Regions from separate parts of the Fictibacillus sp. NPDC058756 genome, predicted to be linked through region 1. Evidence: riboswitches for the same ligand, from Rfam matches in the RefSeq annotation. Region 1 holds a riboswitch; the other holds the start of a gene.

Region 1 (16,795 bases):
GCTGGCCCTGGGGGATTTATGCTCGCCCCATGAAATTTATGCTTGCATTAATGAATGCTTCTATCAGATTTTCTCTTGCGCGCCTACCTTAGCATTTTCGTCCAGCTCAAGACTTTGTTTATATTCGATGCGATCAATAACACATCCCGGGCCAATCGATATCGTATTGCCCCTAACTACTTTTGCATGTGTGTATTCAAGGGATACATGATCACCTTCGATAACATCTGCAGTAAGTTGATCTGTTTGCTGACCAATAAAAAATTTTATGAGTTTTTTGAAACCGGAAGAATCAATGTTCCTTTTTACGATGATATTTTCACCGCCTATTTCTTTTGCTTCACAAAGACGCAGGAGCTCAATGTCGATGTTTCCGGCATTTAGAAGACCATTGATTTTAAAATTGCCGCGGGCATTAAAGGATTCTGCCTCGCAGTCACCGCCAATTTTCACTTGTCCCTTAACATCTATCTCATCCCCAGACACATTGCCTTTAATTGAAGCAGATCCTCTGACGATGATTTCTTTTCCTTTTAGATCACCTTTAATATTAGATGAGCCTTGAATCTTCACTTCGCTGCAAGTTAAATTTCCGTCAATATCAGTGCTTCCATTGATGGTCATTTCTTCAGCTTCCATGTTTCCTTCAATATGGGAAGAACCATTAACCTTGGCAGTGCCAGTTTTAATATTTCCCTCTATATGTGCACTTCCGTTACATTTGAAAACTTCGCACTGAATATCACTGTTTATATGTGCTGACCCATTAACTTTCACTTGATCATATTCGCCACCAGCAGCAGTACCTGAACCTGAAATGCTAATGTTTCTTTGTTTTGTTTTTTCCATATCTATTCCTCCTCAACGTTTATGATATCTTTAATTTTAACTCTTCAATGCATTGATTCAGTTTGTAATGGGCGATAATTTTTGTTTGAGATTCTACGAACAGCTTAGCTGGTTCAGGTGTGAGGATAAAGAAAGATACACCCATCTTTCGAATGAAAACAAGTTCGCTTTCCTTGCCTTTTATTTCGTTCGAATGTTGCTGAAGGATGTGAAGAAGTTCCATTCCCTCTGAGCGGTTCACTTCACCAGTCTGAAGCAGGGTATCTAGTAAGTATATGGTTAATAATTGATCAAAGGAGAAAGTGGGAGTGTTGCCATGATGATTGTTATACATTTCTAAAGCAGTATAAGAAACAATGTTACGTTTTGTTAATTCCTCTGCTGATAAGGAAGTAATAGTAGGGGATGGGGAGAACATATCAGCAAGTTCATCTAGCGACAAATCATCTTTTAAATTCTTAATTTTTTCAATTCGCTGCAGAATATCTTCTTTTGGAAAGAAAGTCTCTTGGCCTGTAAAGGTTGATTTGCGTATAAACCAGTTTTCAGGGATCAGATTTTTTCGTTTCCAGCGATATAACTGGCCATAAGAAATGTTTGCAGCTTCAAGAAGATCTTTCTTTGAGATTAAATTTTCCATGCTCAACCTCCTTCTGAAACTAATGTAACATAACACTGTTACGTTATGCAATTATTTTTTCCATTTTTTTAAAGGAAATGCTCTAATGGTTGTGAATATCAATAAGTAATAGCGTTGAGGGGGGAGTGTATGAAGCAATGGTTTAGTGAAGGGGAGTCAGGGTTTGTTATGTTCGGCGCTGAACATATCTTCACCCTGCTAGTTATCGTTCTTATCGTAATATTGATGTACCTCTTTCGGTTTCGCATAAAAGAAATGCATTCGATAAAATATGTCCTTTTGATCAGTCTCGCTTTATCGGAAGCGGGTTATCAGTGCTGGGCAATATATAACGAGATATGGACAGTGAAATTGTATCTGCCGCTTCAGCTTTGCAGTTTAAATATTCTTTTAAGCATGATCTTGCTGTTAACAGATAATAAGAAGCTTTTTGCTTTTGTGTATCTGTTTGGTTTTACAGGTGCCTTACAAGGATTGCTCACTCCTGAACTCTATCAGCAGCCATGGCATTTTCGTTTCATCCAATATTTTTTTGCACATGGTCTAATCGTTTGGACCGCTATGTATTATGCGATTGTAAAGTCATTTAGATTATCGTGGGGCAGATTTTTTAAGTCGTTTCTATGGCTCAATCTCTATGCAGCATGTGTCTATGTAATTAATTTTTTGCTGAATACGAATTATATGTTTCTTATGAGTAAGCCAGGCAGTGCTTCACTGCTGGATCTCCTGGGTCCTCACCCTTGGTACATCATTGGATTAGAACTGATTGCATTTTTCATGTGCTTGATTGTCTTTATCCCTGTTATAGAGAAGCCATCTAATTCCATTAATAAAGATCACTCGCCGATTAGTGCGTAGTGGTCTTTTTGTATGTTTTGTGACAGTAATTGGAATGAAAAGAATTGATTGGTATTTATTGTATAATAGAAGTGAGGAGGAATATTTTATGAACCAAGCTGTTATTAAGCCAATTAAATGGGTGCCGTTTCTCGCTCTATGTATATTAGTAATTGGGAGTAATATGGTTTTGTACATGACACCATTCTTTCAGCCGGTGCCAAATCTAGTAGTAGCAGGCTCCATGTTTGATTTTCTTCTAGTTATTCCGCTTCTTGTATACTACTTTATTATTCGTAAAAGATATTCTTGGAAACTCACTGTCCTTACAGCCATCGCAAGCTATGGGCTGGCGACATTTATTATTCCAGATTCATTATTAGAGAATGTATCCATGATCCCAAAAGCTTTACTCCTATTAGAAGCGGGATTCGTTTCAATTGAACTGTATTTGTTAATTATAGTTATAAGGAAGTTTCCTAAAGTAAAAGCGTCGTACAGAAAGCTTCCGAATGAACTTCCATTTCTGATAAAAATTAAACAAGCGTTTAACTCTCATTTTGCAAAAAGCCGTATGCTCGATGCTGTTGTCAGTGAGATCACGATGTTGTACTATGCTTTGTTCTCCTGGAGAAAACCAGCTTTGACGACCGGTGAGGTTTTTACTTTTCATAAAAAAACAAGCTTTGTCGCTCTTAATCTGATGCTGATCCATGCACTTATCATCGAATCAGTAGGACTTCACTACTTCTTCAGCAAGATCGACCACACGCTTTCTCTCGTACTGCTTTTTATCAATGTCTACTCAGTGCTTTTCCTATTCGGCCAGATGCAGGCAGTTAAGAAAACCCCCTTAATCACTACGGAAGATTCTATCATTATGAATATCGGCTTCTTTAAGGGAATGTCACTTCCTTATACAGCCATAAAGGAACTAAAAAAATATGAAGGACCGGATACGATATCCGCTTCAGAAAAGAAATACACTTTCGAAGCACTCGTGAGTGATTTTATCCCGGAAAAGCCATCAATTGAAATTCTTTTAAAGGAACCTGTAGTGACAGATCTCATTTATGGATTTAAAAAGAAAGTTACTAGAGTAGTAATAAAAGTAGATGAACCCTCATCTTTAATGAACATAATAGAAAAGAGAATGACTTCTGAAAACGAAACCGATTGAAATATTTTAACAAATGTTCGATTTCACCTTGTTAAAAGGAAATGCTATTGTTACTATTTCAAAGAGTATAGAAAAATTCCCTCGACAGGTGAAAATAGACTATGTTTAAAAACAATACTGCAACTACACAACAAAAAAAGAATTTCTTAACTTCTGTTCAGCTTATCGTAATCTTTTATTTATTGTCCGTTATTGCGGCTACGATTCTATTAAGTTTGCCAGTCGGACATAAAGAGGGAGTAAAGCTTTCTTTTATTGATACGTTGTTTACAGCTGTAAGTGCTGTGAGTGTTACAGGGCTCACTTCTGTAAATATTTCTGAAACATTCAATCATACAGGTGTTGTTTTGCTCGCTATTGTTGTTCAGATTGGCGGTATCGGTGTAATGACACTAGGAACTGCTATTTGGCTGCTGATTGGCAAAAGGATCGGTATGAGAGAGCGGCAGCTGATCATGACAGATCAAAACCAGTCGACTTTAGCGGGTCTTGTTCAGCTGATGAAACAAATTTTGGCTTTGATTATAGGAATTGAAATTTTGGGGACCGTGCTTTTCTTTATTCTTTTCCAGCCATATTATGATACGGAACTGGATGTCCTGTACCATGCTTTCTTCGCCTCGGTTACAGCAACAACAAATGCTGGATTTGATATTACGGGAAGCTCACTGATTCCGTTTCGTCACGATTACCTTGTTCAGATCGTGACCATGTTTTTGATTACGTCTGGAGCGATCGGTTTTCCGGTTTTAGTAGAAATCAACAACTTTATAAAAGAAAGAAAGTATCTAGAGCGCTATACATTTACTCTTTTTACAAAAGTAACAACAATTACGTTTGCATTACTAGTAGTAACGGGAGCTTTGGGAATCTACCTATTGGAGATGAATGCCTTTTTTGAAGGTAAATCATGGCATGAAACATTTTTCTATTCCATGTTTCAGTCTGTAACAACCCGAAGCGGCGGATTATCTACAATGGACGTTTCTGAGTTTACTGTTCCGACTTTGCTCTTTTTAGGTGTAATGATGTTTATTGGAGCCTCTCCGAGCAGTGTCGGCGGCGGGATCAGGACAACAACATTTGCAGTAGCTGCTTTAGCGATTTTCTTTTATGCAAAAGGACGAAATACGATCAAAATCTTTAATCGGGAAATCTACCCGGAAGATATACAAAAATCATTTATCGTAATCATTGTTGCCATGGTTCTGTGTACAACATCAACCATTATTCTGTCAATCACAGATCCTATGCCGATCGAGTACTTGTTCTTTGAAGTGTGTTCAGCGTTCGGAACAACGGGTCTATCTGTTGGCATAACTGGAACATTAAGCTCTACCGGCAAAGTAATTTTAATGATATTAATGTTTCTTGGAAGAATAGGAATGCTTTCTTTCCTATTTATCATCCGAGGCAAAGTAGCAACTGAACACATCCATTATCCAAAAGAAAAATTAATAATTGGACAGTAAAAGCAATCATGTTTGAATTCAGCCTAATGTTTACTTATAATGTACATAAGTAAATAGTGTCCTTCGGGGTCGGGTGAAATTCCCAACCGGCGGTGATGAGGTAGATGGATGCCTCTTAGTCCGTGACCCGGTTTTGTTTTTAAGCAAAAACGGTGGATTCGGTGAAAGTCCGAAGCCGACAGTATAGTCTGGATGGGAGAAGGAACGTGAATGCTTTTAAACACTTGTTTAATAAAACAGTGATTTTAAAGGTGTATTTAGTTATAACTTTTAACAACAACCCCGGGAGCGATTACGTTCTCGGGGTATTTTTTTACAAGGTTCTTTTCTAAAAGATTGTTGCTACAGAGAGCTTTGAAGTTCTTCATTGAAGAGTAGATTGCAGTGGAAGGTGCGTGCCTACCACCTGAGAAGCTTCTCGCTAGGCATGCGACGAGGAAGCTCACATTGTAGTTTTTACTTGCAGACGCAGGAGCAAGGATACTTCTATGAAGCGGGTCAGGTGAGACACTTAAAAGTGAAACGTACGAATGTGGCTCACCGCCTGCCCGCGGAAAGCGAGCAACCTGGAACGGAAATCAACATCTTCCAAAAACAACAAAGTTTACGAGAACAGCCTTTTACAAAAAAACTCCCGGATTCATGCACATTTACGATCAGCGAATATTGAAAAAGAACGAGCAAGGGAGGTAAAGTTTTTGTTTACAGGAATTATTGAAGAACTGGGTACGATTAAGTCTATTAACAAAGGAAATGAAACAATCGTACTTACTATATCTGCTGAAAAAGTTTTGCAGGATGTAAACCTTGGTGACAGTATTTCAGTCAACGGGGTATGTCTTACTGTAACATCATATAACTCTCATCAATTCACAGTAGATGTTATGCCTGAAACGTTCAGGTCCTCAACTTTGAAACTTTTGAACAATCGTGACCATGTTAATTTAGAACGGGCAATGGCTGCCGGGGGGCGGTTTGGCGGCCATTTTGTTTCAGGTCATGTAGATGGAACCGGAGAAATCACGGAGAAACGTCCAGAAAAGAATGCAATTTACTATACCATTTCTCTTCCTGATCATTTGATGAGGTACTTTATGTTAAAAGGGTCCGTATGCGTTGATGGAACGAGCCTTACTGTTTTTGATGTAACGAAGAATTCAATTATGGTTTCCCTCATTCCTCATACCGCGGGACATACTATTTTAGGAAAGAAAACCACTGGAGATCTTGTGAACATCGAATGCGATATGCTTGCCAAATACGTATCCAGAATGCTGTCTCCAGAAAAAGAAGAAACTAAACAAAAGTCGAAGCTGTCTCTTGATTTCTTACAAGAGCACGGATTTTAGGAGGAGAGTCAATGTTCCACACCATAGAGCAAGCTGTTGAAGATCTAAAATCAGGGAAAATTGTTATTGTAGTTGATGATGAAGATCGGGAAAATGAAGGGGATTTTGTTGCCCTGGCAGAAGGGATAACAGCTGAATCCATCAATTTTATGGTTACACATGGCAGAGGGTTAGTATGTACACCGATCTCAGAAGAAATTGCAGTTAAGCTTGATTTATCGCCAATGGTTGCAGCCAATACAGATTCCCATGGCACGGCTTTTACGATTAGTGTGGATCATGTATCAACTACAACTGGAATATCAGCACAAGAAAGAGCAGCCACTGTTCGTGAGCTGGTGAATGAGGACTCGGTTCCATCCGATTTCAAACGTCCTGGTCATATTTTTCCATTAATCGGTAAAAAAGGTGGAGTACTAAGAAGAGCCGGTCATACTGAAGCTGCTATCGACCTGGCAAAAATGGCGGGAAGCAAATCTGCAGGCGTTATCTGTGAAATTATGAAAGAAGACGGGACTATGGCACGTGTTCCTGAACTTGTAGAATTAGCGAAACAGCACAATATGAAGCTGATTACGATAAAAGATCTGATCACATACCGAAACAAAACCGAGCAAATGGTGAAAAGAGAAGTCGAAATCAACCTTCCAACAGAGTATGGTGATTTTAAAGCGGTCGGCTTTTCCAATGTATTGGATAACAAAGAACACGTTGCACTTGTAAAAGGTGATATAAGCGACGGTGAGCCTGTACTGGTGCGGGTTCACTCTGAATGTCTGACTGGAGATGTTTTTGGTTCAAACCGCTGTGACTGCGGACCGCAGCTCCATGCAGCACTTTCACAGATCGAGAAAGAAGGCCGCGGAGTCTTATTGTACATGAGACAAGAGGGAAGAGGCATCGGACTCATTAACAAAATGAAAGCTTACAAACTTCAAGAAGAAGGTCTTGATACAGTTGAAGCGAACGAACAGCTCGGGTTTGCACCAGATTTGCGTGATTACGGAATCGGAGCGCAAATCTTAAAAGATTTAGGCATTAATAAAATGAAACTTCTAACGAATAATCCGAGAAAAATTGCAGGTCTCAAAGGCTATGACCTTGAAGTTACCGAGCGAATTGCGCTTCAGATGCCTCACAATGAAAGCAATGAAGACTATTTGAAAACAAAGAAAAACAAATTGGGGCATATGCTTCATTTCTAAAACAGGAGGAACCAAAAATGGCAAAATTATTTGAAGGACATTTAGTTGGATCAGGGTTAACAGTAGGAATCGTTGCAGGACGTTTTAATGATTTTATTTCAGATAAATTAGTTTCTGGCGCACAGGACGCTTTCAAAAGACACGGGGTTTCAGAAGAAGATGTGGATATCGCCTGGGTTCCAGGAGCATTTGAAATTCCTTTAATCGCAAAAAAGATGGCGGACAGCGGAAACTATGATGCCATTATTACGTTAGGAGCTGTCATTCGCGGATCGACTCCTCACTTTGATTATGTGTGCAACGAAGCTGCTAAAGGTGTAGCGCAAGCATCAATGACGAGCGGTGTGCCTGTCATTTTCGGTGTATTAACAGTAGACTCTATCGAACAGGCTATTGAAAGAGCTGGAACAAAAGCAGGAAATAAGGGCTGGGAAGCTGCGGTTTCTGCAATTGAGATGGCAAACCTAACTCGCCAGTTTTCATAAAAATATTTACAGATTACCCGTCACATTGTGGCGGGTTTATTTGTATTCATAATTTATAAAATTGGACACACATTTTTAAATTTCAGGACATATATTAACAAATAAATTATTTTATTTAGCATATCTAAAATGAATTGACATAGTTATTAGAATAGTGTTAAGATTACCAAAGTTACAAACTACAAAATTATGGAAAGGATGGTTGTGTCATGGTGAAAGAAATGATTGTTTCTCAATTAACGGTCTGTATTGCAATGGGCAAAGACTCTACAATTTCATATCATGGCCTGCCGGAAGAGTTGTATTAGGATTCCTTTCTCTTAGTTTTGTCCGATCTCTATACATATTCAATACGCAGGTCACTCCAGTCGTGACGTGTGTTTTTTTATGGTTATTAAAGCATATCGCCTTCGAGTGGTATGCTTTTTTATTTTCATTTGCACGAAGAGGCTGCTCTTCTTATGCAATATATATAAAGGCTCTTCCCTAAAAGATTGTTGCTTTGGTTCATTTCTTTCATTTTCTGCATTGGCAAGTTGATTGGAGAGCAAGGTGTGAGACTCCTACGGGATCAGCGTGCCAGCTACCTGAGTATTCTTCTCGAGGAAGCCCGCTTCAGCAGAATTTTCTCGCAGACGCAGGAGCAGTACTTTCGTGGCTCACCGCATTCCCCGTGGAAAGCGAGCAACCTGGAGCGGAAATCAACCACTTTCAAGAGCAACAAAGTTTTACTGAAACAGCCCAAAAAAATCTGGAGGTAAAGGAAATGGAAAATGGAGTGTTAATGGTGTGGCTAGAACGCAAGGATCATACACTTTTTGGGTAGCTCATTTAAACAATTGTTTAATTGTAGACAGCGAGATAGAGAGGAGAGAACGATATGTTTTCGGTTTTAGGAAAGTTAGCCTGGTTTTTTAAGAGGCATTGGATACGGTATACGGTGGCGGTCGTTCTGTTAACCGGCGTTGGAATTATTGAGATTATTCCTCCTAAACTAATAGGAAATACAATAGATTCCATTCATATGGGTACGATCACTAGAGAAGATATGATGAAAACTCTTGGTATTTTTGTAGCAGTACTGATATCGATGTATATAACGATGTACATCTGGATGTACCAGCTTTTTGGAGGCGCTTTTATTATAGAACGGACGATGCGTTCAAGATTCATGCGTCACCTATTAAAAATGACTCCTACATTTTTTGAGAAAAATAGAACAGGAGATTTGATGGCGCGTGCGACAAACGACTTGAAAGCCATTTCAATGACTGCTGGGTTCGGTATTTTAACACTCGTTGATTCCAGTCTTTTCATGCTTACGATCTTGTTTGTCATGGGTTTTATGATCAGCTGGAAATTGACGTTTGCGGCTCTTATACCGCTGCCGGTTATTGCATTTATTATTAAGAAGTACGGTAAAAAAGTGCATCAGCGTTTTACGGTTGCACAGGATGCTTTTGGGGAAATGAACGATTCGGTTCTAGAAAGTATTCAAGGCGTCCGTGTAATCCGTGCTTATGTACAGGAAGAAGCGGATGTAGAACGCTTCAATAAAGTAACGGAAGACGTTTTTGAAAAGAACCTTGCTGTTTCGAGGATCGATGCTCTTTTCGAACCGACGATTAAGATTCTTGTAGGGATGAGTTATTTGATCGGATTAGGTTATGGAGCATACATGGTTTTCCATAATACGATAACCCTTGGAGAACTTGTTACCTTCAACGTTTATTTAGGGATGCTGATCTGGCCGATGATCGCAGTTGGCGAATTGATCAATGTAATGGAACGCGGAAGTGCTTCCCTTGATCGCGTAAATGAAACGCTCGCGTACGAAGCAGATGTTAAAAATGGTGAAGATCTTGTTCCTTTATCAGATCCGGGAACGATTAAATTTGAGGATGTCACTTTCCGATACCCTTCATCAGAGTCTGATAACTTAAAAGATATAAACGTTACGGTTAAGAAAGGTGAAACACTCGGAATTGTGGGGCGTACCGGAAGCGGTAAGACTACATTGCTGAAGCAATTGCTGAGAGAGTATCCTGCTGGTGAAGGGAGAATCAGCTTCTCTGGTGTTGACATTGAAGATATCGCCTTAGAGGATCTTCAAGGCTGGATCGGGTATGTACCGCAGGATGCGATTCTTTTTTCTAAAACCGTTCAGGAAAACATCTTGTTCGGTAATCGTTTAGCCGATACAGATAAGCTTAATCACGTTATGGAGATGGCATCATTTAAGAATGATGTTGAGTATCTGCCTGAGGGCTTAAACACACTTGTTGGAGAAAAAGGTGTAGCGTTATCAGGAGGACAGAAACAGCGTGTATCTATCGCGCGTGCACTTTGTGTTGATCCTGAAATATTAATTCTTGATGATGCGCTTTCTGCAGTTGATGCAAAAACGGAGACGGCTATTATCGGAAATATTCGTAAAGAACGTGCGGGTAAAACGACGTTTATTACGACACATAGATTATCTGCAGTTGAACACGCAGACTGGATCATCGTTATTGATGACGGGATGATTGTGGATGAAGGCAGACATGAGGATTTGATTGCAAGAGATGGCTGGTATAAAGAGCAGCACGAACGCCAGCAGATTGAACAAAACTTAAATGATAATAAGGCGGTGTAGCCATGAACGTTGGAAAGCGCCTGTTTCAATACGCACTTCAATATAAAAAGAACTTCATTCTAGGATTGCTCATGCTGACTGTTGCAATTGCAGCCGAGCTAACGGGACCATTTATCGCTAAAACAATGATTGATGATCACATCCTTGGTATTGAAAAGCCATGGTATCAGGTCAGTCAAGAAGAAAAAGCGGCAGTGAAGTACGATGGAAACTGGTATAAACGAAGTGATCATTTTGATCAGGGAGAAAATAAAGGAAAAGAAATACGGGTTGTGCAGGTTAAGCGTGAATATTTTGTAATTGATCAGCCTGTTTCAATTACCGGTGAACGATCAGCTAAAAACGGAGAAGTTACGATTTCATATAAAGGAAAATCTGAAACTTACCCGGCGGATAAGCTGAGTATCAATGAAACATTCTCTTTTTATGAACCTGAAATTGCAGGAATCATGAAGCTTATGATGATCTATTTAGGACTGCTTTTATTCGCAGCATTCTTTCAGTACGGTCAGCGCTATATGCTGCAGCGATCATCAAACTTGGTTATCAAAAAAATTCGTCAGGACGTATTCGCCCACGTACAGCGGGTAGCGATCACGTATTTTGATAATCAGCCAGCAGGTAAAATCGTTTCTCGCATAACAAACGATACTGAAGCGATAAAAGAGCTGTTTATAAACGTACTTGCAAACTTCTTTACGGGAATCATCTATCTGACAGGTATCTTCACAGCATTGTTCTTGCTTGATGTTAAGCTTGCAACGATCTGTTTGATTCTCGTACCTATACTGGTAGTTTGGATTAAGATTTACCGGAAATTTGCATCAAAGTATAATCATAAAATCCGTTCAACACTGAGTGACATTAACGGAATGATTAACGAATCAATAAACGGTATGACGATCATTCAGGCATTTAAGAGACAGAAGGAAACTACAGAAGAGTTTGAGACAATGAATAAAGAATATTTCACGTTTCAAAACAAACTGTTAAGCCTGAATGCCATGACAGGACACAATCTAGTGTTATTCCTGAAGAACCTTGCATTCATGGCCTTCATCTGGCATTTTGGAGGTCAGGCGCTGGGGATAGGTTCAGCCATATCGATCGGTGTGCTATATGCATTCGTAGATTATTTGAACCGAATGTTCCACCCTGTTACAGGGATGGTAAATCAGCTTGCTCAACTGGAACAGGCACTTGTTTCCGCTGAGAGAGTTTTTGTATTAATGGATGAACCAGGCCAAACGGTTACGAAGAACGAGATCACTCGCTATAAAGGTAATGTAGCATTCAAGGACGTTACGTTCAGCTATGTGGATGGAGAACCTGTGCTGAAAAATATTGACTTTGAAGCAAATCAAGGTGAAACAGTAGCCCTTGTTGGTCATACCGGTTCTGGTAAGAGTTCAATCATGAACTTGCTTTTCCGTTTTTATGACATTAAGCAGGGTAAAATTACGATTGACGATCAGGATATTATGGAACTGTCCAAACAAGAAATGCGTCAGCATATGGGAATTGTACTTCAAGATCCATTCTTGTTTACAGGAACCATCGCTTCTAACGTAAGCCTTGATAATCCAGAGATTACGAGGGAACAAGTAGAAAAAGCATTAACGGATGTAGGAGCGATGCCTTTTATTAAGAACTTGCCCAAAGGATTGGATGAACCGGTTATTGAAAAGGGAAGCACACTCTCTTCAGGACAGCGCCAGCTGATCTCGTTTGCTAGAGCACTCGCTTATAATCCGGCGATTTTAATACTGGATGAAGCAACCGCAAGTATTGATACTGAAACAGAAGCGGTCATTCAGGAAGCACTGGATGTATTGAAGCGGGGAAGAACGACGTTCATTATAGCTCACCGTCTTTCAACGATTAAGAGTGCAGACCAGATTCTCGTCCTTGACCGCGGTGTAATCGTGGAACGCGGAAATCATGATGAATTGATGGAGCATAAAGGACGATACTTCCAAATGTATCAGCTTCAGCAAGGAAAGACAGAAAAACGTGCTGAAAAAACAGCTTAATTGCTCTGTAGATATGGTAAATAGAAGTTTTTGAGCGAAACGGGATGGGTTTTGAGCGTAGCTCGAGCAATTTGAGCGTAACTGGACGTATTCTGAGCGTAATAAGCCATTCTTGAGCGAACGTGTAATAAATAAAAGAACACGTACCGTAAACAGCAAAAACGAGCTGGTTCAACTTAGGTTGAGTCAGCTCGTTTTCTTGTATTTAACCTTCTTCTTTATTCTTTTCATCCATTTCATCGTTTTGTTCGCCGTCATCTACACCGTTATCCTGGTCGACGCCATCACCGCAAGCAGTTAATCCACCTAATGTTAACATCGCAGCCAAAGTACCGGCTGCCCATCTTTTTTTCCACATGTGAACCACTCCTCGTTTCATTATTTTAGTAATAGTTATTTTTGCTTACTTGAAGATACCCGATTTGTTGTCGATAAAACATAGGAGTGACAAAATGTGATAAAAGTCACATCGATTCGCTAAATTTTGGATTAAATTAAATAAGTGATCATAAAGGAAGAAGGAAAATAACTATGGCTTCAATCTTAAGCATACTAACTAAAAAAGCTGAAAAAAAACCTGTAACGAATTTACCTAATGATTTTATTCATGATGTGAAAATTAATGTGCAGGCAGACAGTGAGTGGCAGAAGCAACTAAACATGATATCTCTTACACTGCAAGATCTGTCTCTTATCCGGTCGCTAAAGCCTTTAATTTCAGAAAACATTGAGGGAATTGTGGATCAGTTTTATAAAAATATTGAACACGTTCCTGGCCTTCTGCAAATTATTCAAAAACACAGTTCAGTCAACCGTTTGAAAGTAACGCTGATTAAACATATCCAGGAAATGTTCGATGGTGTCATTGATGAGAGTTATGTAGATCAAAGAAGAGTAATAGCCCATATACACTTTAAAATAGGATTGCAGCCTAAATGGTATATTTGTTCGTTTCAGGATATGCTCCTTTCCATTCTTTCCATTTTAGATAAGAACATCGAAGGTAAGGTGGAATACCAGCAAGCTGTTAAAGCAGTAACGAAAATCTTGAATTTTGAGCAGCAGATTGTTTTGGAAGCTTTTGAATTTGAACAGATTAAAGAAAGAGCACGCCACGAGGAACAGAAACAGCAGATTACGCAATCTGTAGGGAATTCTGTAGAAGAGCTGGCAAGCATCTCAGAGGAAACTAGTGCAGCGCTGCAAGAACTTACGTCAAAAGCAGATGAAGTTGTGGTTTTCGCAAAAGATACAGCTGAATCAGCGGGAGAAGTTTCGAAGAACTCACTAGCAGGTAAAAACAAACTTGAAGAGCATCAGCAGATGATCAATAAAGTAAAAGAGCAATCTGAACAGATTTCTGCAGAGCTTGTAAACCTTGAACAAGCAACGGTTAAAATCAATGATGTGGTCGATATCGTAACAGCTATTGCTGAACAAACCAATCTTCTATCACTGAATGCGGCAATTGAAGCGGCGAGAGCTGGAGAAGCAGGTAAAGGGTTCTCGGTTGTTGCTCATGAAGTCAGGAAATTAGCTGACCAGACTAAAACTTCAGTGTCTGGTGTATCCGATCTTGTGAAAAATACTCATAAAAGGATTGAGGCTGTCTCGGAATCTGTAGCGAGCATCCATCACTTCATTAATGACAGTGTTTCTGAAGCTACGGAGATAACGGATTTCTTTAATGCGATTTTATCAAAAATGGATGAAAGCACGGAGAGAAGCGGGAAACTTGAAAATGAAGTTGAAGTAATGGCAGAAGTAATAGAAGAACTCAGCCATGCAGTAGGACAAATCGCTATTTCTGCTGACTCACTTTCAGATGTGACTAAAAGCATTCAAGACTAAAAAAAAGGGCTCCCAAAAGTAAGTTCACCTTACCTTTGGGAAGCCCTTTAATTTTTATTTACTACATATTGAGCTCTGCTTGTTTCAAAGGACACGATATCAGAATCAAGTCTTATGTCCGTAATTCCATCAATTGGGATTTCGTAAGTGATTGCAGGAAGTTCTACTGAAATACCTTCTTCTGCTGCATAAGCTGTTCCATGTAAAAACAATATGTGGTCTCCTAAATATTCATCTGCTGCATCTCGCTGTTCAAATGTTGCTTTCTGCAGGGAAATTCTTATTTGGTCAATATCGCCTGTTTCTTCCTTGCGAATTGAAATCTGATTTCCAGCCCAGCCGTTAATTACATCTTTAAGTTCAATTATTTTAGTATCAGACATTGTTTTCACCTCATTATCAATTTTCCCGTAATACGCAATCTTAAACCGAAGAAAAAAAGCCCCTTTTAAAGAGGCTTTAAATTAACGAGGCTTTATATCTGTAATCTTATGTGCTCCCCAGGGTGCAATCCTTACTGTAACAGTCATATCGCTTGCTTGCTGTTCTAAAGTTTTCCCCGTGTTTTCCTCTACATAATACCGTTCTATTCCATAATGAATCTGCATCTGTTCAATTGTATCTCCCCATATTCTTTCGGCTTTCCCTTTTAAAATAACCTGGTCATCGTTTACTGCAGGTTTATCGGGATGAACACTATGAACTTCATAATAACCTTCTTTATTTTCTTCCAGCACAACAAATGCTGTTTGCTGTCTGCTTGTTAACAAGTGTGTTTCACCTTTCCATTTAGAAACAGGAACAGTGCTGATATCAAAACGAAGCGTCACGTAATCTCCGTATAAGATATCTCTTGGATCGACCGGAACGGTTTTTATTTTGATCTCTTTGCCAAAATAATCGATACTGTAGTAGCTCCCAGCGATTAAAAGTAAAAATACAACTTGAAGGATAGCCGCTATGATCCAGCTTTTTTTTCTATTCATGATGCGGCCCTCCATTTTTCAAAATTTGCTTTTTCTTGCGCTGAAGGAAACCATTAAGCATAAATAACAAAATGCCGCCGATTAAGAAAAACACGGACTTCGGCATGAAAGCCCATGCGAGGTTAAAGTAACCCATTAAACATACAAGCAAGAACAGAACGATTCCAAAATTGATTTGTGAACGATTTTCTTTTCTGTAACCCTCTGCGAGCATAAAACCAGAGTAGGCAAACATAACAACTAGATACAACAGACCAGTCAGCAGCGGATCTGCCACTTTTGCCAAATAGAAATATGGTACAAAGATCATTAATTCCCACATAGGCGGATTAACGCTATCTTTTCTTTTTCTAAGAATGGCTAAAGCAAAAATAATGATCAAGGCTGGCAGATAAAATGCAGTATTCGGGAATTCAAAATCTGATAAAAATTCATTTGTAAGAGTGAAATATAAACCGTACGCATAAGCAAACCCGATTAGAGAGCCCATTCGTTTAAACGATTGTTTAAACAACGTTTTATTTATCCATATGCTAGCTGTATATAATGCAAAACCAAACAGGAAGAACCAGAGCAGGTTTAGATCTTCAATATTAACTAACAAGAATGCTTGAATACTTAATCCAATTGTAAAAAACCATGTTTCCAATGTTCTTCGGTATAAATAAACAAAGCCTCCAATACTTATCAGAAAGACGGCGAAAAGGAGATAACTAAAGGTATCAAATTCTCCCATACTGTATAGCTGTCCGCCTATTGTTAAAACAGCTAAAAGAAAGAAATACAGTTTGTGTCTGTCTCTAAATAAATAGAATAAGGCAGGCAAGCTCCAAAATACAAAAAGCCTTGCATCTGTGGCAGTCAGATGAAAAGTTTGACCTAACAAAATAATACTTGCTCCGAAGGTCACGATGCCAAGAAGATTGAGCGAAGTTCCAAGCGTTTCATTTCCTTTTTTAAGATATTTATCACCGGTTAAGTAAAAACTGATCATGATTAGAATCAAAAGACCGAGCCTTGCTAGGGGAGGAATATCACTCCAGTTGGATGCGATAAATGATAAAATGCCGAGTGCGATTAATATGCTTGCTAAAACAGGTAGAATGCCAGTAGATTTTTTGATTTCTTTTGAATCTGGATATCGGGCAACGATTAAATCAAGCTGGTCAAGCGTAATAATTTTCTCTTCAACCCATTTTCGTCCTTCATGTCTCATCCATTTTTGGTTCATCTTATCCCCACCTCACCACAAGTATATGTAAGTATT
Region 2 (16,795 bases), 2.3 Mb from region 1:
ATATATGGGACAGAACGTTACGATCGAATTGAATGATGGCAATGTGTATCATGGTAAACTTCACAGCTATGATCAGGATAATATGTATATGATCATGCCTGGTGAAAGTGAACAGCGTGACAGTCGTATCATTTTTGTTGGTCCATTCTTTCCAGGCTTCGGAATATTTGGCTTTCCGTTTTTCCGAATTCGCCGTTTCCGTCCTTTTTGGTGGTAATTATAAAGAAAGCTGACACGAACGGACACCAATGATGTTCGTTCATGTCATTTTTTGTTTTTTTATTAATTTAGGAAACCTGCGAGCTAACTATAGGGAACTTCAAGATAAAAAAACATCATGGAGCGCGAAAAGAAGGAGTTTCTGAAGTGAAACAAAAGGTGTTTGGCGTGAAACGAGGACTTTTTCGCGTGAAACTTTATCATTCTTGCGCGAACGTGAAATAAAAATAAAAACACGTACCGTAAATAATCAGTACAATCAAAAATAAGCCGGCTAACCTATTTGTTAGCCGGCTTCTCATCATACCTGATATTTATAAAGCCATAAGATACCTGACTTTAATAAGCGTGGTACGCGGCCGATTAACGCCGCGCTTCCCATCGTGCCGAATCCGCTCTTCTTGCCAAGGGATCCCATAACACCTTTTAGTTTGATCTCGTTCATTTCTGGAAGCGGCTGATTGTTCCAGCGTGCTAATAGAACTTGAGAGATCTGTTCTGCTTGTTCCTCCGCCAGCTGTGCGCTAGGTGCATAAGGTAGACTCGCGCAATCGCCAACTACATAAACATGTTCTTCAGAAGGAAGGTGGTGATGTTCAGTTAAAACGACGCGGCCCTGGCTGTCTTTTTCAACATCTAGTTCGCGAACAATATGGCTTGGCTGAATGCCTGCTGTCCATACGATAGCATCACATTCTACCCTCTCATCATGATTATAAAGTGCGCCTTCTTCCACTTTAGTCACATTAGAATTATTGATTACTTCAACACCATGTTCTACAAACCAGTTTTGAACATAGTTACTTAGTCTCTTTTTGTATCCTGAAAGAATGATATCTCCGCGGTCAAACAGCTTAATTGATAAATCTGGGCGGCTTTCGCGAAGTTCTGATGCCAGTTCAACACCAGAAAGTCCTGCTCCAACAACACCAACAACGGCATTAGCATGTAAGTTGTTAAGTACTTGATAGGTGTGGCGGGACTTATCAATCGTTTGAATACTCAATGTGAATTGATCGGCCCCTGGCACATTATGATACTTGTCTTCACACCCAAGTCCGATAACAAGATCATCATAGGATACATCGTCCTGATCTTTTAAAAGCACTTTCTTCTCATTAATATCGATTCCTGTTACTTCACCATATTTTATGTTTAAGCGAGGGTGCTCAGGAAACGTTACCCGAACATGGTGATCAGATATTGTTCCGGCAGCCAGTGCATAATATTCAGTTTTTAAACAATGATATGGCACACGGTCAATGAGTGTAAGCTGAATGTTTTCAGGGAGGTCTGAGGAATTAAGAAGCCTCTTCAACACACGCATATTTCCATATCCTCCGCCAAGTAAAACGAGGTGCTTCATTTGTCATATCCCCTTTTCTTTCAAGACAATTCTTATCTATGTTTATAGTAGTGTATATTGATTAATAACCTTAAAATACTGTAAGTAAACGATTTCACGTTTTTGACATGTTTAAGTATAGCACTTTGCTATAAATTCACAACTATTTTTGTGGAAAAATCAATGTGTTTACATTGACTAGCCTTCAAGAAACAGTTAGGATGGATTCATTAAGAGGTGAAATGAAAGATGAGACCGATTATTGAGTTTTGCGTCAGTAACTTGGCAAGTGGTGCACAAAAAGCACTCGAAGAATTAGAAAAGGATTATGATTTAGATGTAATCGAATATGGATGTCTTGGTTATTGCGGACAATGTGCAAAATCACTTTTTGCTCTCGTAAATGGGGATATTGTCCATGGAGAGTCTCCAGAAGAACTCGTAAAGAATATTTACAATCATATAGATGAAAACTTTATGTTTTAGGAACAGCTTCTCATATTTAGACGGAGAAGCTGTTTTTTTATTGGATAGGTCCTTTTTTATTGGGAAAAATATCTAAGGTGCAAATATTAAAAAAGGGATTGCATTTTTGTCGAAATTTGTTACATTATTAAGGGGTCAGTCATTTGATGTCTGACAACTAGTTGTAAAATTGGAAGCAGTTTCAATATAAAAAGTCAACCTAGTTTTTTAAATGTATAAGGGGGAATATTGATATGTCAATTCTATTTGGAATACTTGGAATTATTATCTTAATTGCAATCGCTTTCATAATGTCGAATGATAAAAAGAACATAAATTATAAAGCTGTTGTAATTATGTTCGCAGTACAATTGGGTATTGCCTACTTCATGCTTAACACTAAAATAGGTAAAACTATTTTGAATAAGATTGTAAACGTTTTTAATAAGGTACTTTCATTCGGTAATGATGGTATTGCGTTCGTCTTTGGAGATCTGAGTGGAAAAGAATATTTCTTCATTAATGTTCTTATGATGATTATTTTTGTATCTGCCTTATTATCAATTTTAACTTACACAAGAATTTTACCATTAGCGATCAAATACATTGGTGGGGCAGTTGCTAAAATTACTGGACTTCCAAAAATTGAATCTTTTGTAGCAGTAAATTCAATGGTGTTTGGTGATACAACTGCAATTATTTCTGTTAAGTCACAGCTTCATAAATTATCAGCTAACCGATTATTTGTTGTTGTTACTTCTTCTTTGGTAGCAGTAAGCTGTTCAATCTTGGGTGCTTACATGCAAATGATTCCTGCTGAATATGTTTTGGTAGCACTTCCGATCAACGTGTTCTCTGGACTTATCCTCTCATCTATTGTATGTCCTGTTAGTGCTGAGGAAGATGAAGAGATTCAAGTTAAAGAAATGATTCCAGAAAAGTCTTTATTCGAAGCAATTGGTAATGGTGCCTTAGATGGAGGGAAAGTTGCCCTAATCGTTGGTGCAATGCTAATCACTTACATCGGGTTACTTTCAATGGTGAACTTTGCGTTCGATTCTGTATTCGGCTTAACATTCCAAGAAGTATTAGGTTATGTGTTTGCTCCAATCGCGTTCATTATGGGAATTCCAACACATGAAATTGTAAGAGCAGGTTCAGTAATGGGAACAAAAGTTGCAGCTAATGAGTTTGTAGCGATGCTAGACTTTATGAAAATGATTCCTGATATGTCTCACAAGACAGTTGGTATTGTATCATCTTTCCTAATCTCATTTGCCAACTTCTCTTCAATCGGAATTATTCTAGGTACTGTACAAGCAATAAATGGCGAAAAAGCATCAATGCTTGCAAAAGTTGGTTTGAAGGTATTACTAGTAGCTACCATGGGTTCAGTTTTAACTGGAACAATCGTAGGGTTATTCTTATAAAATAACACTTATAAAAAGAAAAGAATGCTCAAAGCACATGCTATGGGCATTCTTTTTGGTTTAATTAAACCGAATAGTTAACGTAGAAGAAAAAAACCGCTGCGTACAGAGAACGCAGCGGTTTTCTTTCATATATTAAGCCTGCTGAGCAATTTGTTTCATCACCCAAGGCTTCATTCTGTTGTATAAAGCTAAGAACAATAAAGTAATAATCGTACCTTTTATTAGGTTAAATGGTGTGATCCCTTTAAGAATCAGGTCCATCATCATCTGACTGGACATCGGCTCAGCTCCAAGGAACCATGTGTATGCCGGCAGGATAATAACATAATTAAGGAATCCCATGGTTAATGTCATTAAAGCTGTTCCTAAAATCAGACCGACTGAAAGACGTTTAACAGTATGTTTTTTGCGGAATAAGTACGATACTGGCAGAATAAACAGTATACCTGCTATAAAATTAGCCAGTTGTCCGACGGGAACACCTGTAAAGCTTCCTACAATACCATAGTGAAGCGTGTTTTTAATTCCTTCAACCATGATGCCTGCAATGGGCCCAAAGATTATGGCCGCCAGCAGTGCGGGAACTTCACTAAAGTCGATTTTTAAAAATGGTGGAAGCCCCGGAAATGGGAAGTCGAGCATCATCAGCACATATGCGATTGTGCTGAGCATTGATACAGCTACCATTTGTTTGATTTTTCCCTTTTGCATTGAAATCTCTCCTCTTTTGTCTTGCGCCATCTAATGATTTCAAATGCAGCACAGCCTGTATCACACAAAAAACCTTAGCCTAAAATAATGGACTAAGGGAGTTGTTGTATGAAGAACAGCATGAGAAAGAAGCATTTTAGAGTTTAAAATGCGTACTTAAACAAAGGGTTCAATTTTATAAAATTGAACCGCTGTACCAACATCTTCTCCCATCCAGACTATACTGTCGGCTCTGGAGTTACACCAGATCAGCATGAAAAATTCATTGCTGAATTTTTCCGCTCACGGGCTGATGAAGAGGGAATCTTCAATTACCGCCGGTCGGGAATTTCACCCTGCCCCGAAGATGGATCGCTATTGTATTTTGTTACATGACCTATTATACTTTAAAAAATGTTAGTTGTGAATGATAATGCAATTATAACACCTTCCAAATAGAGGATGAATCACATGAAAATAACCTTTGAATATACATGGCCTTATGAACGAATGATGAATGACATCTATATCGCCGAGTGTCCTTTTTGTAAAAGTGACAACGTGCTTACAAGTTTTAAAGAAGAGCAGATGGAGCTTGCAAAAGAAGGCGTAAAGCAACGGTTGATCATGCCGTGCTGTCACGGAAAGCTTACAATACTTAATGCTGATGACGATTATTTTTATACAGATGAAAAATTAAGAGGTCAACAATAAGGAGCTTTAAATAAAACATGAAGAAGCTGAAATTCACAAAAATGCATGGACTCGGAAATAACTATATCTATGTGAACATGTTTGAAGAAGCAATCGCTGAAGCCGACCTGGCAGATCTTGCTGTTTCCGTATCAAATCCATATACGGGAATCGGGTCAGATGGCATGATTTTAATTTGTCCGAGTGAAAAAGCACCCGTTAAAATGAGGATATTTAATAACGATGGTTCAGAAGCAAAAAACTGTGGAAACGGTCTCCGCTGTGTTGCTAAATATGCTTATGAAAATGGCATTGTAAATGAAGAAGAGTTTACAATTGAAACACTTGGGGGACTTGTAACTGCAAAACTGACAATAGATGAAAAACATCAAGTTAGTCAGGTAACCGTTAATATGGGTAACCCAATACTCATCCCTGATCAAGTTCCTGTAAAAGGATTCTCAAATAAAAACTCCGTTATCAATGAACCCGTTTCTTTTAACGGAAGCGACCTAAATATGACGGCTGTCTCAATGGGTAACCCGCATGCGATTTTCTTTGTAGATGACATTGAGGAAGCACCGTTACATTCTCTGGGACCAGTGATTGAAAAAGATCCGATGTTTCCTGATTGGGTTAATGCAGAATTTGTAGAGATTGTTTCTGAAGAAGAAATGCACTTTCGAGTCTGGGAAAGAGGATCAGGTGTTACTCAAGCATGCGGCACCGGAGCATGTGCGGCAGCTGTTGCAGCAATCTTAAATGGGAAAGCGGAAAGAAACAATGATATTACCATTCATTTAGCTGGCGGAGACCTTATCATCAACTGGCAATCAAGCGGTGATGTATTAATGACTGGACCTGCTGAAGTGATTTGCACAGGAGAATACCTTTTAAAGCAGGAATTATCTCACTCTGAGCGAAATTAGACGAGGTTTGAGCGCAGGTTGTTTATTTTGAGTGTACGCTGGTCTTTTTGAGCGTAAAACAATTTTCTTGAGCGTACGTTCGTATTTTTGAGCATACGTGTAATAGATAAAAGAACACGTACCGTAAAAAAATTTCATATGAAAAGCCCGGCCAATTTAATTAGCCGGGCTTTGTTTCTTCATTAATATTTTTGAATGATGTTATAGAATGTATCACGTTCAACAGGTACTTTATTTGCCGTTTTAATTAAGTGAACGAGTTCTTTACGGGTAATACCAGCTGATGTTAAAGCACCAACAGCATGTGAGATGCGCTCTTCGATCAGTGTTCCATGGATATCATCCGATCCAAATGTAAGAGCCATTTGTGTCAGCTGTACGCCGATATTAATCCAATACGCTTTAATATGGTCAAAGTTATCCAGCATGAGACGGCTGATTGCCATCGTTCTCATATCATCAAAAGCAGATGTTCTTCTCGTTAAGCCCATTGATTGTGAACGAGGCTGCATCGCAAGCGGAATGAATACCATGAAACCGTTCGTTACGTCTTGAAGCTGGCGCAGACGATCCATATGAATCAGGCGCTCTTCTTTAGTTTCAATGGAACCGTATAGCATAGTAGCGTGTGTTTTCAATCCTAAACCATGTGCAATTTCATGGGCTTCAAGCCATTGATCAGTTGATGCTTTGTCAGGACTCATTTTTAAGCGATATCGTTCAGTAAGGATTTCAGCTCCTCCGCCTGGCATCGTATCAAGGCCGGCTTTGATAAGCTCCTGCAATGCTTCTTTCATTGAAGTACCAGCAATCCTAGAGAAGAATTCAATTTCAGCCCCAGTATATGCTTTTACGGTTACTTGAGGATAGTGCTTTTTCAATGTGCTGACAGTATTTAAGTAGTAATCAAATGGAACTTCGTGATTGTGTCCGCCAACGATGTGGAACTCACGGATATTGTCATTCCAGCGTTTTTGAACATACTCTAAGAGCTGTTCTTCATTCATTGTATAGGCGCCTTCTTCTCCAGGCTTGCGTTTGAATCCGCAGAAGCTGCAAGTAGCTTCACAAACGTTTGTTGGATTGATATAAAGGTTTTCGATGAAATAGACATGATCTCCGTTTTTTTGACGGTTCACTTCATTTGCGAGTGACGCTACAGATAACAAATCGTCAGTTTCATATAGATACAAACCATCTTCAATTGTAAGACGTTCACCATGTTTAACTTTTTCTGCAATTGCTTCCATTCGAGTATCGAACGTTAATATATTTGCCATGTTTTTATCCCCCTAATATTCTAGCGAAATGTTCAGATGATGTTTAAATTTTTTGGATCTTCGGCAGAGACTATGCTCTTCTTTTACAAAGACTATGCGAATACTATGTAAAATAAGGAATTAAAAGATAATCTAAAAAACAAGCCTATTCAAGCATTCAGATGCTTTTTTTCATTATAAGCCTAATCATACATTTGGACAAGGAAGTCACTTTTATAAAAAACTTTCCAATACAAAAAAATGTGTATTTTTTACTAGGGGTTTATTGTCTATTTATTGAAATAACTGTAAAATAGATATACCTTACTTGTCTTAAATATAAGAGTGGAGTGACGAAAATGAAAGCCACATCAGCTGCCGCTAGACTAGAAAAAATCGAACAATTAGAAAGTCTTCGAAATAAGATGATACAAACAGCAAATACTTTTGGAATACAGCATCCTATGGTTTTAAAATATAGTAAAAAAATTGATGAAACTCATAATAAAATTATGCAGTTGCAGCATAACGAAAAATAGTGCCAAAGCCGATTCCTTGAGTGCTTATAACGGAAACGGTATACTTAAGCCATAATCCTTATTAAAAGGAGTGAAAGTGAAATGATCGTTGAGATTTCAGAAAGTGCAGCAAGCAGAATCAAGGAAATGCTGGCTGATGAAGAAGATAAAAATCAATTTCTTCGTGTTGCTGTAAAAGGCGGAGGATGTACAGGTCTTTCTTATGGAATGGGATTCGATAGTGACCTTGCTGACTCAGACCAAGAAGAAATGATTGAAGGTATTCGTGTCGTTGTAGATGAAGAAAGTGCTAAGGTGTTAAAAGGCACTGTTATCGATTTTAAACAAAACATGATGGGCGGAGGATTTACGATTACAAATCCAAATGCCATCGCTTCTTGCGGCTGCGGATCATCTTTCCGTACAGCAACAAATGCCGGAACTCCTGAAGAATGCTAACATAACAAAAACCCTCCTGAACTTTTCGTTCAGGAGGGTTTTTGTTATGTTAAGTATCATTATATTAGTTTAAATATTAATGCAAGACCGATTAAATCCGAAAAAACGGATGCACCTATAAGCAGCATTTTGTTTTGCTTACTTGTCTGTTTTAAACCAAGGGGCATTAAAACAGTTCCTAAAATAAAGAACACGATACCGAAAATTAAGTTCATTTCCATGGATTTATCTCCTCGTTTAAAAAAGGGTATAAGAAAACCCGGCGCGCCAACACCGGGTGAAAAAACTGATTGGTCAGCGGCACTTGTCCGCCTCACAAACTATAATAACAAAAAATGACTACTTAATCCAGAAGGAAATTATTCCAAGGTATATTTTTCCAGCTCGCTTAAAAGTTCTTTTAAACGAGGGACTTGATCTCTTGTTTCCTCTAGGAAGGATTCGTCAGTTATGTGAAGCTGGCTTATAATTCTTTGGATTTCCTGCAAACAATCAGCAGCGTGCATCTCTTCTTCAGTAAATTGTCTATTCAATTGATTTCACTCCTTTATTACATATGTAGAAAAGGCACCAGAACCATTGTCCGGCGCCTTTCGGATATTTAAAATAAGCTTGTGCTGTGCATAGGCTGAGTTTTTGCGTTAGGATCGATATATGTTTTCGCGTTGTTTACCGCAGTTGGAGCTTCGCCAAAACCAGATGCGATCAGCTTTACTTTGCCGTCATACGTACACACATCACCAGCGGCATAAATTCCTTTAATGTTCGTTTCCATCTTAGAGTTAACCACAATGGAATTCTTTTGGATGTCGAGACCCCACGTTTTAATCGGACCGAGAGATGAAATGAATCCGTAGTTAACAATAACTGCATCTACTTCAATCGTTTCTTTCAAGTCGTCGTTTTCTAAAACGACTGCCGAAATATTTTCTCTGTTACCAATCAATTCAGTTATTTGATATGGAGTTTTAACAACAACCTTAGAATTCATCAATTGTTCCACACTATGCTCATGCGCACGGAACTTGTCGCGTCTGTGAGTCAGTGTCACTTGTGGGGAGATAGGCTCCAGCATTAGCGACCAGTCAAGAGCTGAATCTCCGCCGCCGCAAACCAGAACTCTTTTGCCTGCAAATGCTTGGAGATCATCTACGAAATAGTGCAGGTTTTTACCCTCATATTGTTGTGCAGAAGCTAACTCCAATCGGCGTGGCTGGAATGCACCAACACCTGCTGTAATCAGAACTGCTTTACTATAATGAACCGTTTTATCGGTAGTTAATTCGAAAATCTCATCATCATTTTTTTCAACGTTCTGAACAGACTCTTCTAAGACAACGGCAGGATTAAATTGCATAGCCTGTTCTTTTAAGTTGTTAACAAGGTCTTGAGCCAGAACTTTTGGGAAACCGGCAACATCGTATATGTATTTTTCAGGATATAAAGCAGAAAGCTGTCCGCCGAGCTGCGGCATACTTTCAATAACCTTAACTTTCATTTGACGCATGCCGCCGTAGAATGCAGCAAATAATCCTGATGGACCTCCACCAATAATCGTAATATCGTAAATTTCTTTTGCCATCACTTTCACCTCTTCTGTTTTCTATGACTGATGAACATAAAATATGTTCTGACCAGAACTCTTTGCTATCTCTCATAAACATTCTTTATAAAGGCAAAAAGTCCTCTTTTTTCACTAGTATATTTTGGCATAGGTTGATACCCAAAAAGACAACAATTCATAAAAGAATTGAATAATTATCATAACGAAAAAAGGGTTGAAAAAACAAGGAAAAAGGAATAAGATGAGTACGTATGAAAAAAAGATGTCGATATTTCGAACATTTTTTTGCATTTATTTATATCTTATTACGTGAAATATATCACAATCTATTCCTTTTCTTCATATTTAATGAATGAAAAGGTCAAACTAAAAAAAATGAGAACTGGAAGTGAAATTGATGAGTAAGCCAAAAATACTTATTCTAGGCGGCGGTTATGGCGGAATCATGTCAGCTGTTCGTTTACAGAAAGAATTAGGATCAGATGAAGCAGAAGTAACACTTGTAAACAAACATAACTATCATTACCAAACAACATGGCTTCACGAAAATGCAGCAGGTACTTTGCATCACGATAAAACGCGTATCATGATCGACAACATCATTGATATGAACAAAGTTAACTTTGTACAAGATACTGTTGTAGAAATTAAAAAAGATGAAAAGCGTGTTGTTCTAGAAAACCAAGAATTAACATATGACTATTTAATTATTGCTCTAGGATCAGATCCAGAAACTTTCGGAATCCAGGGCCTTAAAGAAAATGCATTCAGCATCCGCAGCATTAACTCTGTACGTAAAATCCGTGAGCATATTGACTATTCTTTTGCTCGCTATAATAACGAAGGCGAAAAAGACGAGCTTATTACAATCGTAGTAGGTGGAGCTGGATTCACAGGCATCGAGTTCGTTGGAGAGCTTGCTGACCGTATACCTGAGCTTTGCCGCGAGTATGATATTCCTCGTGAAAAAGTACGTATCGTAAATATCGAGGCTGCTCCAACAGTACTTCCTGGATTTGATGAAGAGCTTGTTGAGTATGCAATCAACAACCTTGAGCGCCGCGGAATTGAGTTCCTAGTTAACACTCCGATTAAAGAGTGTAATACAGATGGAGTTGTTCTTGCGAATGGTGAAGAAATTAAAGCAAACACAATCGTTTGGACAGGCGGAGTTCGCGGTAACCATCTAGTAGAAGAAGCTGGATTTGAAACAATGCGCGGACGTGTAAAAGTTGATAAGGATCTTCGTATGCCAGGGTTTGATTACATCTTCGTTGCAGGGGATTGCGCGCTTATCATTGACGAAGAAGCAAACCGTCCTTACCCTCCAACTGCACAAATCGCAATTCAGCAAGCTTATACAATCGGCCGCAACATCAAAGCATTAATGAATGGCGGAAAGCTTGAAGAATTCAAACCGGATATTAAAGGTACGGTTGCATCACTTGGTAAAGGTGAAGCGATTGGTAAAGTAGGAAACAAGAAATTGTTCGGTGCTACTGCATCAGCGATGAAAAAAGTAATCGATAACCGTTACCTGTTCTTACTTGGCGGAGTACCAATGGTTATTAAAAAAGGTAAATTAAAACTTTTCTAAATCGATTCGTGTAAACTAAGAACAGGAGCTAATGCTTCTGTTCTTTTTTATATAATAAAAAAACTGTTTTCAAAATCTTTGATGCTTTTGAAAGTGGTTGATTTCCGTTCCAGGATGCTCGCTTTCCGCGGGGCGTGCGGTGAGCCTCCTCAGCGCTATGCGCCATTAGGAGTCTCACCTGGCACGCTGATCCCGCTGGAGTCTCGCACCTTGCACTCCTATCAACTTATCAATGAAGGCAAATTCAAATGAAAAGAAAAAATTCTTAAGAATACAGCTTAAAAAGAAAGGACGATCAAGCTGATGACTAAAAAAGACAGAGGAAAGATTTGGCTTGCAGCTGCTGGCCTTTTAATAGATGATGGGAAATGGCTTGTCGTAAAGAAGAAATATGGCGGATTAAAAGGCAAATGGTCCATTCCAGCAGGATTTGTTGATGCAGGAGAAACCGTTGATGAAGCAGCAATTAGAGAAGTCTTTGAAGAGACTGGTATTTTGGGAGAAGTGGTCTCAGTACTAGGTATTCGTTCAGGCGTAATCAAAGAAACCATCAGTGATAATATGATTGTTTTTTTACTGAAAAAGAAGAGCGGGGCTCTAATTGCTGATGAAAATGAAATAGAAAGAGCTGCATTTTTGACCCCTGAGGAGCTTAAGGTGGATCCAGCCACTTCATTAATGGTTCATTATTTTATGAATGAAAAAAATAAGCATATCGAGGATGAAATTAATCCGGGAGATATATTCGGATACACTTCGTATAAAATTTTTGATTGCAGATAAAAATGTACGAAATATTCTGATAATTTAAGATTGTGCTCAATGTTTACGCTTACATCAGGTTATTTCGCCTTAAAACAGGTTTTTCAATAACCTGAATCCTTGTTATTATTATCTGAAAATTTAAACTAAAAACAAGGGAGTGTTACAACATGAGAAAACATGCGGTTCAGAAAAAACATGATCAATGTCAATATTGTGATGGTAAAGGATATTTCCAGCTGTTGCTTGGAGGTTCTGAAACGTGTGTAGAATGCTGCGGAAGCGGAAAGAAAAGAGCTTAGCGAGGTAACGCTCTCAATGCAATTGACGTAAATCCCCCCATTTAGTAAACTAACGACAGATATATGGGGGTGTCAACATCATGGATTTGCTTTTACCACAGTTTTTTATTTCAATGCTGCTTTTCATGGTTCTATTTTTTGGAATAGGCTTTTTGTTTAATATGCTTCTGCGCGCTACATGGTTTATGGTTATTCTTTATCCTCTAGTCGTCGTTATGATTGTGGATGATATAAGATTTTTTGAGTATTTTACTAAGCCAGGTTCAAGTTTTCAAAAGCTTGCAAGTGATTTAGTAAATTTATCTCCTTCAGATATAACAATTTTAACTTTCGGACTTATCGGTGCTATTTTAGCAGGTGTTGCGATCAAGATGCTTCGTGTCCGCGGTTATCAGATGTTCTAAAAGACTCTCCTCTGGGGAGTCTTTTTTTTGGTGTTTTCGCAAACTTTGTTGCTATTGGAAGTGGTTGATTTCCGCTCCAGGATGCTCGCTTTCCGCGTATGGTGAGCCTGAAGGAGTCTCTGCACAAACTCTTCTCGACTTTAACTAAACAACTAATCCGTATACATTTTTTCATGAATGGGAAGGAATAGAAAGGAGAGGAGTGGACATTTTTTGCTTAAACTAAGAAAAATTGCAAAAAGAACAGTGCTGACTTTTCTTTTTGTCTGCGCTATTTTTACCACGTTTCGTTCTGTTTCCGGGGTTCAGGCAGACGATATCGCTAGCTGGCTGGATGAAAAAAAATCCAGTGATATCCAGATTGTAGACGCTGCGTTGAAAACTTTATTACAAACCTTAAAATCAATGCCTTCATTTTATGCTCCAAACATGATGCTTTCTTCTGCTGAGGCAAAACCTCCAAAATCGATAGAGGATACAATTGACTTTTCAAAATATCCGGCAGTAAGTGTAACTGCAACAGGCTATACTGCCGGCAAAGAAAGTACAGGAAAAGAAAAAACTCATCCTGCATATGGAATAACGAAATCCGGAGTAAAGGTAAAAAGAGATTTATATTCAACAATTGCCGCGGATACAAAAGTTTTTCCGATAGGCACCGTTCTATGGGTTCCAGGATACGGCTATGGTGTCGTTGCTGATACTGGATCTGCAATTAAAGGGCATAGAATTGATCTTTATTACAATACAGTAGAAGAAGTATATGAAAAGTGGGGCAAGAAAACCATTAATGTGTATGTGGTGCAGCTCGGTGATGGCGATATAACTGAAACAGAACTTAAGGCATGGAACGAAGAGAAGTCGATGCAAGTGTTCAGACAGCAGTTTATATATTGATAAAAGCTCCATAACCAAAAATGAGCTTCAGGTCATCTAATGATAACTTGAAGCTCTTTCATATCATTTTCTTCTTGCTCAGGTATAAAAGCAGGATAATTCTCAGGATGAATAAGTGCAGCAAGTCTTTTTAGACCGAAGATTAAACGCGGTGAAGGACGGCAAAATAGCGATTCCTCAAGCTTTACAATCTCAGTTCCATGAGCGTTCAATATATCCCAACCTTCTCTTTTCTTTATATGAGAAGGACGCATTTTATCCGTCTTTACACCAACCCATACCATGCCGATCAGATCAGGTTTGCGGTCTACAACATCTTCCCATGTTGTCTGGACACTGGCGAGTTCTACATCTTCAAATAGGTTCATACCACCTGCAAGACGTGAGATCTCAGTGAGCCAATTTATCTTACCAGGCGTGAAAACCGGTTTTGGCCACCATTCAAAATAGATTTTTTTACGTTTATTTAAAGAATTGCTTATTCTCATATATTCGTTTATTTCATCTTTCATCCATTTAACAACATGCTCAGCATTATTTGATCGGTTAAGCCTTTTACCTAAATCCAGCAAGTCATTCTGGATGTCTGTAAGAGACTGAGGATCGTAGATGACGTGTGGAATGTTTCGCTTGTTCAATTCTTCTATGTTTTTCTCCATCCCGGGTACACTCAAACTTGCTAAAACTAAATCTGGCTCTAAAGCTTCAAGCTTGTTCATATCAATCGATAAGTCAGGACCTAATCGTGGCAATCGCTCCACCTCTGATGGCCAGTCCGAAAAGTCGTCAATTCCAATCAGGTCGGGAGTTGCTCCTAAAAAATGAAGAAGCTCTGTATTGCTCGGGCAAATTGATACCAATTTCAAAACAAAGTACCTCCTATTATAAAAAGAGCCACGATAGAATTAATGTTTGTGTTATTCCAAGCAGCCCGCCAAAGAACACTTCTTTAGGGCTGTGTCCTAAAAGTTCCTTTAATTCTTTTCTCTGCTCTTCAACATCCTTTTGTTCAAATTGTTTATTAGATTTCTGAACGTGATCTCTGAATTCTTCTACTAAATCATTCAATACGGCAGCTTGTTCTCCTGCATGCCATCGTATACCTTTTGCATCATACATTACAATAATGGCAAACATTGCTGCAATAGCAAAAAGAGAAGAACCTAGACCATGCATGGCCCCAATTGCAGTCGCAAGCGATGTAACGGAAGCTGAATGCGAACTTGGCATTCCCCCGGTGCTTATAAATAGATCCCATTTGATTTTTTTTGTATTGAAGTAGTGGATAGGGATTTTTAAGAACTGTGCAGAAAAAACTCCAAATAATGCTGCGAATAATGGGAAATTGAAAAATAAATCAGACATAATTGGCTCCCTCTCATTGTGGTGGTTTATAGTATGGCTATTTTAGATAGTTGTTACCCGATTTGAATGGTGTTCAATCTCTGGTAACATGAATCATGGAAGGGGATTTTAGAGATGGACTTTTTTCCTCAGGAGTATTACGAGTTTTTTGTTGTTTTTAATGAAGGAGACTATTATACAGGGCATGACCTTTTAGAGGCGATATGGCTTACAGACCGCAGCAACTTGTTTATTAAAGGCCTGCTGCAGATGACCGTCGCCTTATATCATTATGAGTACGGCAATGTAAAAGGTGCACGTGAGATGATGAAAGCAGCAAAACTCTACCTGACACCTTACAAACCTCATTTCTGGAATTTAGATTTAGAACCTGTACTTCATTTTATTGAACAATGTCTAGATTTAATGCCTTTACATATTGATAGAGTACCATTCACAGCATCACACACTTTGCCTGTGCTGCCGTCATACTATATAAATTTAGAAGAATAAAACAAGATGAATTCGAAATATTCTAAAAGAAAGAGTATAATGAGTTTAGAAAGTAAGAATTTGCATAAGGGGGAACTTTAACGTGTTTACAATAAAACATCCATGGAATGCTAAAGAACAAGAAGAAGTCCTACTGGTCGGTTTATTTCAAGAGCCTAAACTTTCTGGGGTAATGGCTGATATAGATGAACAACTTCAAGGTCATATTACCGAGCTAATTAAAGACGGAGACCTTTCGAATAAATTAAAAAGTATAAAAAAATTAAATACGCTGAATCAGATTGGTACGAAACGTATTTATTTTGCTGGTTTAGGCAGACGAGATGAGCTTACGTATGACAGAGTGAGAGATACGTTTGGCAGAGCAGTACAAGAAATTTCAAAAGAGAAAAGAACTCATTTTTCAATCCTGCTGGATACCTTTAAAAGTGATTCAGTATCAATGGAAAAACTTGCACATGCTTTTAGTGAAGCGGCAGGGACTTCGGCATACCAATTTGAGAACTATAAAAAGAAATCTAATGAACCTCAAAAAAGGTTGGAGCAAGTTACGGTTTATACGGAAAATAGTGAAGCAGAAGCGGGCTTAACAAGTGGATATGCGTATGCGAAAGGTATTAATCTTGCACGAGATTTAGTTAACACGCCTGCTAACTTGCTGACACCAACCGATCTTGCTGCTGAAGCCATCGACGTAGCACTGGAATACGGTATGGAGTACGAAATTTTAGAAAAAGAAGACATGGAAAAGCTGGGTATGGGAGGTATTCTTGCAGTAAGCCAAGGATCCGATCAGCCTCCTAAGTTAATTACAGTAAAATACCAAGGGCGAAAGACTTGGGATTCTGTTGTTGCATTAGTTGGTAAAGGGTTAACGTTTGATGCCGGCGGATACTCGATCAAACCTGCATTAAACATGCACGAGATGAAAAGTGATATGGGCGGAAGTGCTGCTGTTCTGGGTGCGATGGAAGCTATTGGCCGATTAAAGCCTGAGATAAATGTAATGTTTGTTATTCCTTCATCAGAAAACCTTGTAAACGGTTCTGCCATGAAGCCAGGTGACGTTATCACTTCATTAAGCGGAAAAACAATCGAAGTGCGTAACACTGACGCCGAAGGACGATTGATTCTTGCAGATGCGATTACATACGCAAAAGAGCAAGGAGCAGCATTCATCGTTGACGTTGCAACACTGACAGGGGGAGTTTTGGTAGCCCTTGGGGATTGTACAACAGGTGCCTTAACGAATGATGAAAACTTCTATGAGCATATTAAACAATCAGCATCAGATGAAGCAGAACTCTTGTGGCTGCTTCCTAGTTTTCAACCATTTAAAGATATGCTGAAGACAAGTGATGTCGCTGATCTTAATAACGCTACCGGTAGACTCGGGCATGCC

What was found. A riboswitch is a leader RNA that binds a small molecule or an ion and turns the genes downstream of it on or off. The one in region 1 is predicted to bind FMN.
Region 2: linked by a shared signal. The riboswitch ahead of ACFW35_RS04385 (ECF transporter S component) and the one ahead of ribE (riboflavin synthase) in region 1 are both predicted to bind FMN.

The regions. Positions count from the first base shown of each region.
Region 1 is NZ_JBHYPU010000001.1:3,182,230-3,199,024, reverse strand. Features, by position in the region: gene ACFW35_RS16395 (polymer-forming cytoskeletal protein) at 64-849, opposite strand; gene ACFW35_RS16390 (YhbD family protein) at 869-1,489, opposite strand; gene ACFW35_RS16385 (TIGR02206 family membrane protein) at 1,619-2,350, shown strand; gene ACFW35_RS16380 (hypothetical protein) at 2,439-3,509, shown strand; gene ACFW35_RS16375 (TrkH family potassium uptake protein) at 3,611-4,981, shown strand; FMN riboswitch at 5,037-5,189, shown strand; gene ribE (riboflavin synthase) at 5,680-6,330, shown strand; gene ACFW35_RS16365 (bifunctional 3,4-dihydroxy-2-butanone-4-phosphate synthase/GTP cyclohydrolase II) at 6,342-7,535, shown strand; gene ribH (6,7-dimethyl-8-ribityllumazine synthase) at 7,553-8,020, shown strand; gene ACFW35_RS16355 (ABC transporter ATP-binding protein) at 8,901-10,658, shown strand; gene ACFW35_RS16350 (ABC transporter ATP-binding protein) at 10,661-12,691, shown strand; gene ACFW35_RS16345 (hypothetical protein) at 12,897-13,049, opposite strand; gene ACFW35_RS16340 (protoglobin domain-containing protein) at 13,223-14,542, shown strand; gene ACFW35_RS16335 (hypothetical protein) at 14,590-14,925, opposite strand; gene ACFW35_RS16330 (GDYXXLXY domain-containing protein) at 15,007-15,528, opposite strand; gene ACFW35_RS16325 (DUF2157 domain-containing protein) at 15,521-16,759, opposite strand.
Region 2 is NZ_JBHYPU010000001.1:885,668-902,462, forward strand. Features, by position in the region: gene ACFW35_RS04365 (LSM domain-containing protein) at 1-217, shown strand, start outside; gene ACFW35_RS04370 (NAD(P)/FAD-dependent oxidoreductase) at 521-1,585, opposite strand; gene ACFW35_RS04375 (YuzB family protein) at 1,814-2,050, shown strand; gene ACFW35_RS04380 (NupC/NupG family nucleoside CNT transporter) at 2,284-3,459, shown strand; gene ACFW35_RS04385 (ECF transporter S component) at 3,595-4,173, opposite strand; FMN riboswitch at 4,371-4,525, opposite strand; gene ACFW35_RS04390 (hypothetical protein) at 4,624-4,866, shown strand; gene dapF (diaminopimelate epimerase) at 4,884-5,774, shown strand; gene mqnE (aminofutalosine synthase MqnE) at 5,957-7,054, opposite strand; gene ACFW35_RS04405 (aspartyl-phosphate phosphatase Spo0E family protein) at 7,393-7,572, shown strand; gene ACFW35_RS04410 (HesB/IscA family protein) at 7,654-8,010, shown strand; gene ACFW35_RS04415 (hypothetical protein) at 8,070-8,231, opposite strand; gene ACFW35_RS04420 (hypothetical protein) at 8,370-8,543, opposite strand; gene ACFW35_RS04425 (NAD(P)/FAD-dependent oxidoreductase) at 8,612-9,592, opposite strand; gene ACFW35_RS04430 (NAD(P)/FAD-dependent oxidoreductase) at 9,972-11,171, shown strand; gene ACFW35_RS04435 (NUDIX domain-containing protein) at 11,475-11,954, shown strand; gene ACFW35_RS04440 (YuiA family protein) at 12,104-12,235, shown strand; gene ACFW35_RS04445 (YuiB family protein) at 12,316-12,639, shown strand; gene ACFW35_RS04450 (3D domain-containing protein) at 12,853-13,536, shown strand; gene ACFW35_RS04455 (cobalamin-binding protein) at 13,569-14,402, opposite strand; gene ACFW35_RS04460 (divergent PAP2 family protein) at 14,419-14,901, opposite strand; gene ACFW35_RS04465 (DUF309 domain-containing protein) at 15,016-15,393, shown strand; gene ACFW35_RS04470 (leucyl aminopeptidase) at 15,476-16,795, shown strand, end outside.